3 regions of the Streptomyces sp. NBC_00670 genome follow, and region 2 is predicted to be linked to each of the others. Evidence: riboswitches for the same ligand, from Rfam matches in the RefSeq annotation. Region 2 holds a riboswitch; each other region holds the start of a gene.

Region 1 (2,193 bases), 3.2 Mb from region 2:
GATCACCGCGTCGTACGTGGCGCGCAGCTCGGCCAGGGAGTCGAGCACGGTGCCGAGCAACCGCTGCTGCCGGCCGCCGTGGTAGCCGCGGGCGCTCATCTCGCCGACCGGCCGGCCGAGCAGCACGACCTGGCTGCTGCGCTCGCCGCCCGGCTTCAGCAGGACGGGGTTCATCAGCGCGGTCGGCTCGATCCGGCACGCCTGGGCCTGCATGGCCTGCGCGCGCCCGATCTCGGCGCCCTCGCGGGTGACGAACGAGTTGAGGGACATGTTCTGCGCCTTGAACGGCGCGACCTTGACGCCCTGCCGCGCCAGCCACCGGCAGATACCGGCGGTGACGACGCTCTTCCCGGCGTCGGAGGTGGTTCCGGCGACGAGCAGCCCGCCGCCCGGCCGACGGTCGGTGCCGCCGCTCATGACATACGTCCCTTCGTCCGACGGCGCCCGAACACGAGCCGCACGCCCGCGCACACGCCCAGCGCGAGCCAGCTCACGCGTCGGGAGAGCCGCGCCGCGCGCTCGATGTCGTCCGTCCGCACGGCGCGCCCGGTGCCGTTGAGGACCGGACGGTGCTCCACACGCCCCGCGTAGGACAAGGTGCCGCCGAGCCGCACCCCGAGCGCCCCCGCGAAGGACGCCTCCACGGGACCGGCGTTGGGGCTCGGATGCCGGGACGCGTCCGCCCGCCAGGCCCGTACCGCACCCCGGGGGTCCGGTCCGGCGACGGCCGCGAGGACGGCGGTGAGCCGCGCCCCCGGCGCACCGGCGAGGTCGTCCAGGCGTGCGGAGGCCCAGCCGTAGCGCAGATGACGGGGGGAGCGGTGACCCACCATGGCGTCCAGCGTGTTGACGGCCCGGAAGCCGAGCAGCCCCGGCACACCGGCGACGGCGCCCCACACCAGGGCGCCGACGACGGCGTCGGAGGTGTTCTCGGCGACGGACTCGACGACCGCCCGCGCGATCCCGTCGGCGTCCAGCGCCTGCGGGTCGCGTCCGCACAGATGCGGCAGCCGCGCCCGGGCGGCGTCCACGTCACCGGCCTCCAGCGCCCGCCCGACGGCCCGCGCCTCGCGGACGAGCGAGGTGCCGCCGACGACGGCCCAGGTGGCGGTCGCGGTCAGGGCGATCGAGGCGGCGGGGGAGCGGCGTACGGCGCGCGCGGCGACGGCTCCGAGCGCCGTGGCGCCACCGGCGCACACGACGGTGTGCAGCGCGCCCCAGCCACGGTGGTCGCGCCAGAGCCCGCGCTCCACGGCGGCCGCGGCACGGCCGAACACGGCGACCGGATGCCCGCGGCGCGGATCGCCGAGGAGCAGGTCGCCGAGGAGGCCGGCGGTGGCGCCGTACGCGAAGCGTTCGGCACCCACGGGGTCAGCCGGCCGTGGGATCGGTCAAGGTGTCGCTGGTGAACCTCGGTCGGCAGCCGCGCATGGCGATATGTCCTCACTCAGGGTGTCCACGCCCTGGTTCGACGAGACCGGCGGTGAGAGTTCCTGGCTCCCGGGATTCCTACCCCGGTGACAGTGGCGGGACCGCGCCGGATTTCCACCGGCTTCCTCTCCTGCCGCCGCATTGGCCCCGGCAGTCCACCACGCGCCCGCACAACAGGTCAACCTGCCCCTGACCTGCTGTGCGAAGTCCCACACCCCCCACCACGAACCCGCCGCGGAACGGTGGCCCGTAAGGGGCGCGGGGCGCGACGAACGCAAGAGCCGCGCCCCATGAGGGGCGCGGGCAACTGCGCGACAAGCCACAACGAGCCCGCACCCGCCCAAGAACCCCACCCACCCGAGCTCTCAGGCGCCCTCTCCCACCCACCCCAACTCCCCACCCCCCCCCGGGGGTCCAAGGGGCAGCGCCCCTTGAGGGACGGGAAGGGTAGGGGCGGCGGGGGCGAAAAAAACCCACCCCCGCCCACCACCACGGCTACAACACGACCACGGCTACAACACGACCACGGCTCCGGCTACGCCACGATCAGATGAATCCCGTACGCCACAGCCGCCGCACACGCGGCAAAGCACACGTACGCTCCCGTCGCGGCAAGCACGGCCCCCCCACCCCGCGCCGACTCCCTCTTCGTCAGCCCCACGATCCCGAGCGTGAACAACCCCACCAGCCCCACCGTCACCACGAGCGAGACCCCGAACACGGAACCCAGCGCAACCCAGTCGATCTTCATGCCGTCCGCTC
Region 2 (2,193 bases):
GGCGAGAAGTTCGCGAAGGCGGGCGCGGGCGGCGTGATCCCGGCCGCAGGCGGACAGTGGACGTACGCCACGCTCGCGCTCGGCTCGGCGCTGGCACTGTTCATGTACCCGCACTCGATCACGGCGACGCTCTCCTCGCGCAGCCGTGAGGTGATCCGGCGCAACACCACGATCCTGCCGCTGTACTCGCTGATGCTGGGTCTGCTGGCGCTGCTGGGCTTCATGGCGATCGCGGACGGGATCTCCGTGAAGAACGGCCAGCTGGCCATCCCGCAGCTGTTCGAGAACATGTTCCCCGACTGGTTCGCGGGTGTGGCCTTCGCGGCCATCGGGATCGGCGCGCTGGTGCCGGCGGCGATCATGTCGATCGCGGCGGCGAACCTCTTCACCCGCAACATCTACAAGGACTTCATCAAGCCGGACGCGACGCCGAAGCAGGAGGCCCAGGTCTCCAAGTTCGTCTCGCTGCTGGTCAAGGTGGGCGCGCTGGTCTTCGTCCTGACGATGGACAAGACGGTGGCGATCAACTTCCAGCTGCTCGGCGGCATCTGGATCCTGCAGACGTTCCCCGCGCTGGTGGGCGGCCTGTTCACCCGCTGGTTCCACCGCTGGGCGCTGCTGGCCGGCTGGGCGGTCGGCATGGTGTACGGCACGGTGGCCGCGTACGGCGTGGCCTCGCCGACGCAGAAGCACTTCGGCGGGTCCTCGGACGAGATCCCCGGCATCGGGGAGATCGGCTACATCGGTCTGACCGCGTTCGTGCTGAACGTGGTGGTGACGGTGGTGCTGACGTTCGTCCTGCGGGCGGCGAAGGCGCCGGAGGGCGTCGACGAGACGACGGCGGACGACTACACGGTGGACGTCGGCGACGCCGGCGTCGAGCCGGAGCTCCCGCCGGCGACGGCGGGGACGTCGCACTAGTCGTCGCGATACGCGCCACGTGCGCGGAAGGCCGCGGCTGCCCCTCGGGGGCGGTCGCGGCCTTGGTGCGTGCGCCGCCTCCCCGGGGTTCGCGCGTGGGCCGCCTCCCCGGGATTCGTGCCGGGCCGCCCTCCCGAGACTCCCTGCCCGCGTCCGACACAACATCTGGTCCCTCAACCGGCCGTCCGCCACAACATGTATGCTCAGCACGCTGCCGCCGCAGGGGAATCCGGTGTGAATCCGGAGCTGTCCCGCAACGGTGTATCCACGCGTACGCGCGTCGAGGTGAGTCCGAGGACCTGCCGGCAGTGCGCCCGGCCGTCCGGCCGGGTGCCCGACGTCCGGGCCTCGTGGAATGGGCCGGGGACGCGACCCGGCGCACCCGCGCGCCACCGTGTTGCTCCCTGTCCTCGTCATGGCCCGTGCCGAACGAGGGAGAGCACCCATGACCATCGCCCCGGCGGTTCCCGCCCCGGCGCCCCCGGCGGTCGGGGAACCCGACGGCCCCGGCGCCGCCCTGCTGCGCACCCTCACCGCGCTGACCGTCGACCTCCAGGGCGCCGACCCCGGCCGGGTCGCCGCCGCGGCCCTGCGCGGCCGGTCCGCCCACGCCGACGAGGCCGAGCTGCGCGAGCTGGCCACGGAGGCGGCCGCCGGGCTGATCTCCGAGGACCCGGCCCACTCCCGGCTGGCCGCCAGGCTGCTGACCCTCGGCATCCGCGCCGAGGCCGCCTCGCAGGGCGTCGTCTCCTTCACCGACTCCGTCGCCACCGGCCACCGCGAGGGCCTGATCGCCGACCGCACCGCCGCGTTCGTACGGCTGCACGCGGACCGCCTGGACGCGCTGATCGACCCGGACGCCGACGACCGCTTCGGCTACTTCGGCCTGCGCACCCTGCACAGCCGCTATCTGCTGCGCCACCCGCTCACCCGCAAGGCCGTCGAGACGCCGCAGCACTTCCTGCTGCGGGTCGCCTGCGGACTCGCCGAGGACGACAGCACGCGGTCCGTGGACGAGGTCGCCGCCCTGTACGGCCTGATGAGCCGCCTGGACTACCTCCCCTCCTCCCCCACCCTCTTCAACTCCGGCACCCGGCACGCCCAGATGTCGTCCTGCTACCTCCTGGACTCCCCCAAGGACGAGCTGGACTCCCTCTACGACCGCCTCCACCAGGTCGCCCGGCTCTCCAAGCACGCCGGCGGCATCGGCATCGCCTACTCCCGCGTCCGCGCCCGGGGTTCGCTGATCCGCGGCACCAACGGGCACTCCAA
Region 3 (2,193 bases), 4.5 Mb from region 2:
AACTTGCCGGGGGCCGAAGTTCCCGCGGTGCTGGGGGAGTTGGTGACGCGGGAGATCACGTGGGTGGGGTCGTACCGGTTCGTCGACGAGATCGGTGAGGCGTTGCGGGCGTTGGGGGAGGGCTTGGACCTGTCGCCCTTGGTGACGCATGAGTTCGGGATCGAGCGGGCGGGGGAGGCGTTGGTGGTCGCGGGGGACCGGGGGAGTGGGAGTGGGAAGGTGATGTTGCGGCTCGGGGGTGGTGCGGGGGGTGTGGGGAGTGGGGTAGAGTAGATCTTGGAAGTGCCGCCGGGGTAACCGGGCGGTGAACTCCAGGCGTTGGTCGTCCAAGGAAAGACGCCCCGCTTCCTGCGGGGAGATGCAGGTGCAAGGCCTGCCCAGCGCTCGGTGAGGCCCATTCCGACGGTTGTCGGGGTGGGCCTCTTTTTGGTTTTCGCCCCCGCCGCCCCTACCCTCCCCCAAGCTCTCAACTTCGTTCGAGCAGGGGGGACCCCCATCCTCCCTTCAAGGGGCTCCGCCCCTTGGACCCCGGGAGTGCTTTGTCGGCTGACCGCCGGTGGGGGCTGGTCGCGCAGTTCCCCGCGCCCCTTACGGGCGCGCTTCTCGCGCCCCCGCGGCGGAGCCGCAGATGCAATACAGCCCCGCGCCCCTTACGGGGCGCTGGTTCGTGGCGGGTGGGGTTCTTGTACGCTGCGGGGGCCAGTCGTGCCGCACCATGGCCAGGGAATCCGGTGGGAATCCGGAGCTGACGCGCAGCGGTGAGGGGGACGGGCGGGGCATCTCTACGCCACTGGGAGTGGGAGGGTGCCGGCGGTACACCGCCGGTGTCGACCTCTCCTCGGGAAGGCGCCTCGTCCGGACGAACCCGAGTCCGAAGACCTGCTGGCACCTCCGCGCCCGTGCGCGGGGGAAGTCCACCGGCCAGGCTCCGCGTTCGAGCCCCGACAATCGAGGCGTTCCATGTTCCGTCGTGCCGCGCTGTTCGTCGCCCCTGTCCTTCTCGTCACCGCCTGCGCCGGCTCCGGCGTCCCAAGCGGCGGGGACACCGAGGGCGCCGTCACCCTCACCAACTGCGGGCACAAGGTGACCCTGAAGTCGCCGCCGCAGCGTGCCGTCTCCCTCAATCAGGGCACCACCGAGATCCTGCTCGCCCTCGGTCTCGCCGACCGCATGGCCGGGACCGCCACCTGGACCGACCCCGTGATGAAGGGACTGGAGAAGCAGAACGCCACCGTGCCGAGGCTGGCCGACAACAACCCCTCCTTCGAGAAGGTGCTGGACGCCGAACCCGACTTCGTCACCGCCTCGTTCGTCTCCACGCTCGGCAAGGGCGGCGTGGCCACCCGCGGCCAGTTCGAGGAACTCGGCGTGCCCACTTACGTCTCGCCCTCCGACTGCGCCGCCGGCAAGGACAACGACAGCGGCGGCGACGGCTCCCGCAGCACGCCGCTCACCCTCGACACCGTGTACGGGGAGATACGCGACCTGGCCCGTGCCTTCGGCGTCGACGCGCGGGGGGAGAAGCTCGTGGCGCGGCTGAAGAAGCGGGTCACGGACGCCACCGACGGGCTCGACGCCTCCGGTGTCTCCCTCATGTACTGGTTCGCCAACTCCCAGTCGCCCTATCTGGCCGGCTGCTGCGGCGCCCCCGGCGCCATCACCCGTGCCGTCGGCGCGGAGAACGTCTTCGACGACACGCACGACGAGTGGCCGCAGATCAACTGGGAGACCGTCGCCGACCGCGACCCGGACGTCCTGGTGATCGGCGATCTGACGCGCAAGTCGCAGACGGCGGAGTCCGCCAAGGCCAAGATCCGGTTCCTGGAGAGCAACCCCGCCACCCGCCATCTCACCGCCGTCCGCGAGAAGCGCTACGTCCTGCTCAGCGGGCAGGCGATGAACCCTTCCCTGCGCACCGTCGAGGGCATCGAGCAGGTCGCCGCGGGGCTGCGCGACTTCGGGCTCGCGAAGTGAGCGCGCGGGTCGCGCTGCTGACGGGTGGGGGGCTGCTGGCGCTGGCCGTGTCGGTCGCGCTCGCCGTGACCATCGGGCCCGCCGACATCTCGGCGGCGGACGTGTGGGCGTCGGTCGCCTCGCACGTCGGCCTGGGAGAGAGCGCGCTCGCGCCGCTGCGGGACGGCATCGTGTGGAACCTGCGGATGCCGCGCACGCTGCTGGCCGCGGTGTGCGGGG

What was found. Region 2 has a riboswitch for cobalamin ahead of OIE12_RS21935 (ribonucleoside-diphosphate reductase subunit alpha). Riboswitches for the same ligand answer to the same signal wherever they lie in the genome.
Region 1: another riboswitch for cobalamin. It lies ahead of OIE12_RS07485 (cobalamin biosynthesis protein); the one in region 2 lies ahead of OIE12_RS21935 (ribonucleoside-diphosphate reductase subunit alpha).
Region 3: another riboswitch for cobalamin. It lies ahead of OIE12_RS01715 (ABC transporter substrate-binding protein); the one in region 2 lies ahead of OIE12_RS21935 (ribonucleoside-diphosphate reductase subunit alpha).

The regions. Positions count from the first base shown of each region.
Region 1 covers NZ_CP109017.1:1,677,619-1,679,811, reverse strand. Annotated here, with positions in the region: gene OIE12_RS07490 (cobyric acid synthase) at 1-417, opposite strand, end outside; gene OIE12_RS07485 (cobalamin biosynthesis protein) at 414-1,367, opposite strand; cobalamin riboswitch at 1,468-1,607, opposite strand; gene OIE12_RS07480 (hypothetical protein) at 1,967-2,182, opposite strand.
Region 2 covers NZ_CP109017.1:4,911,283-4,913,475, reverse strand. Annotated here, with positions in the region: gene mctP (monocarboxylate uptake permease MctP) at 1-921, shown strand, start outside; cobalamin riboswitch at 1,120-1,242, shown strand; gene OIE12_RS21935 (ribonucleoside-diphosphate reductase subunit alpha) at 1,367-2,193, shown strand, end outside.
Region 3 covers NZ_CP109017.1:412,838-415,030, reverse strand. Annotated here, with positions in the region: gene OIE12_RS01720 (L-idonate 5-dehydrogenase) at 1-273, shown strand, start outside; cobalamin riboswitch at 684-901, shown strand; gene OIE12_RS01715 (ABC transporter substrate-binding protein) at 961-1,974, shown strand; gene OIE12_RS01710 (FecCD family ABC transporter permease) at 1,971-2,193, shown strand, end outside.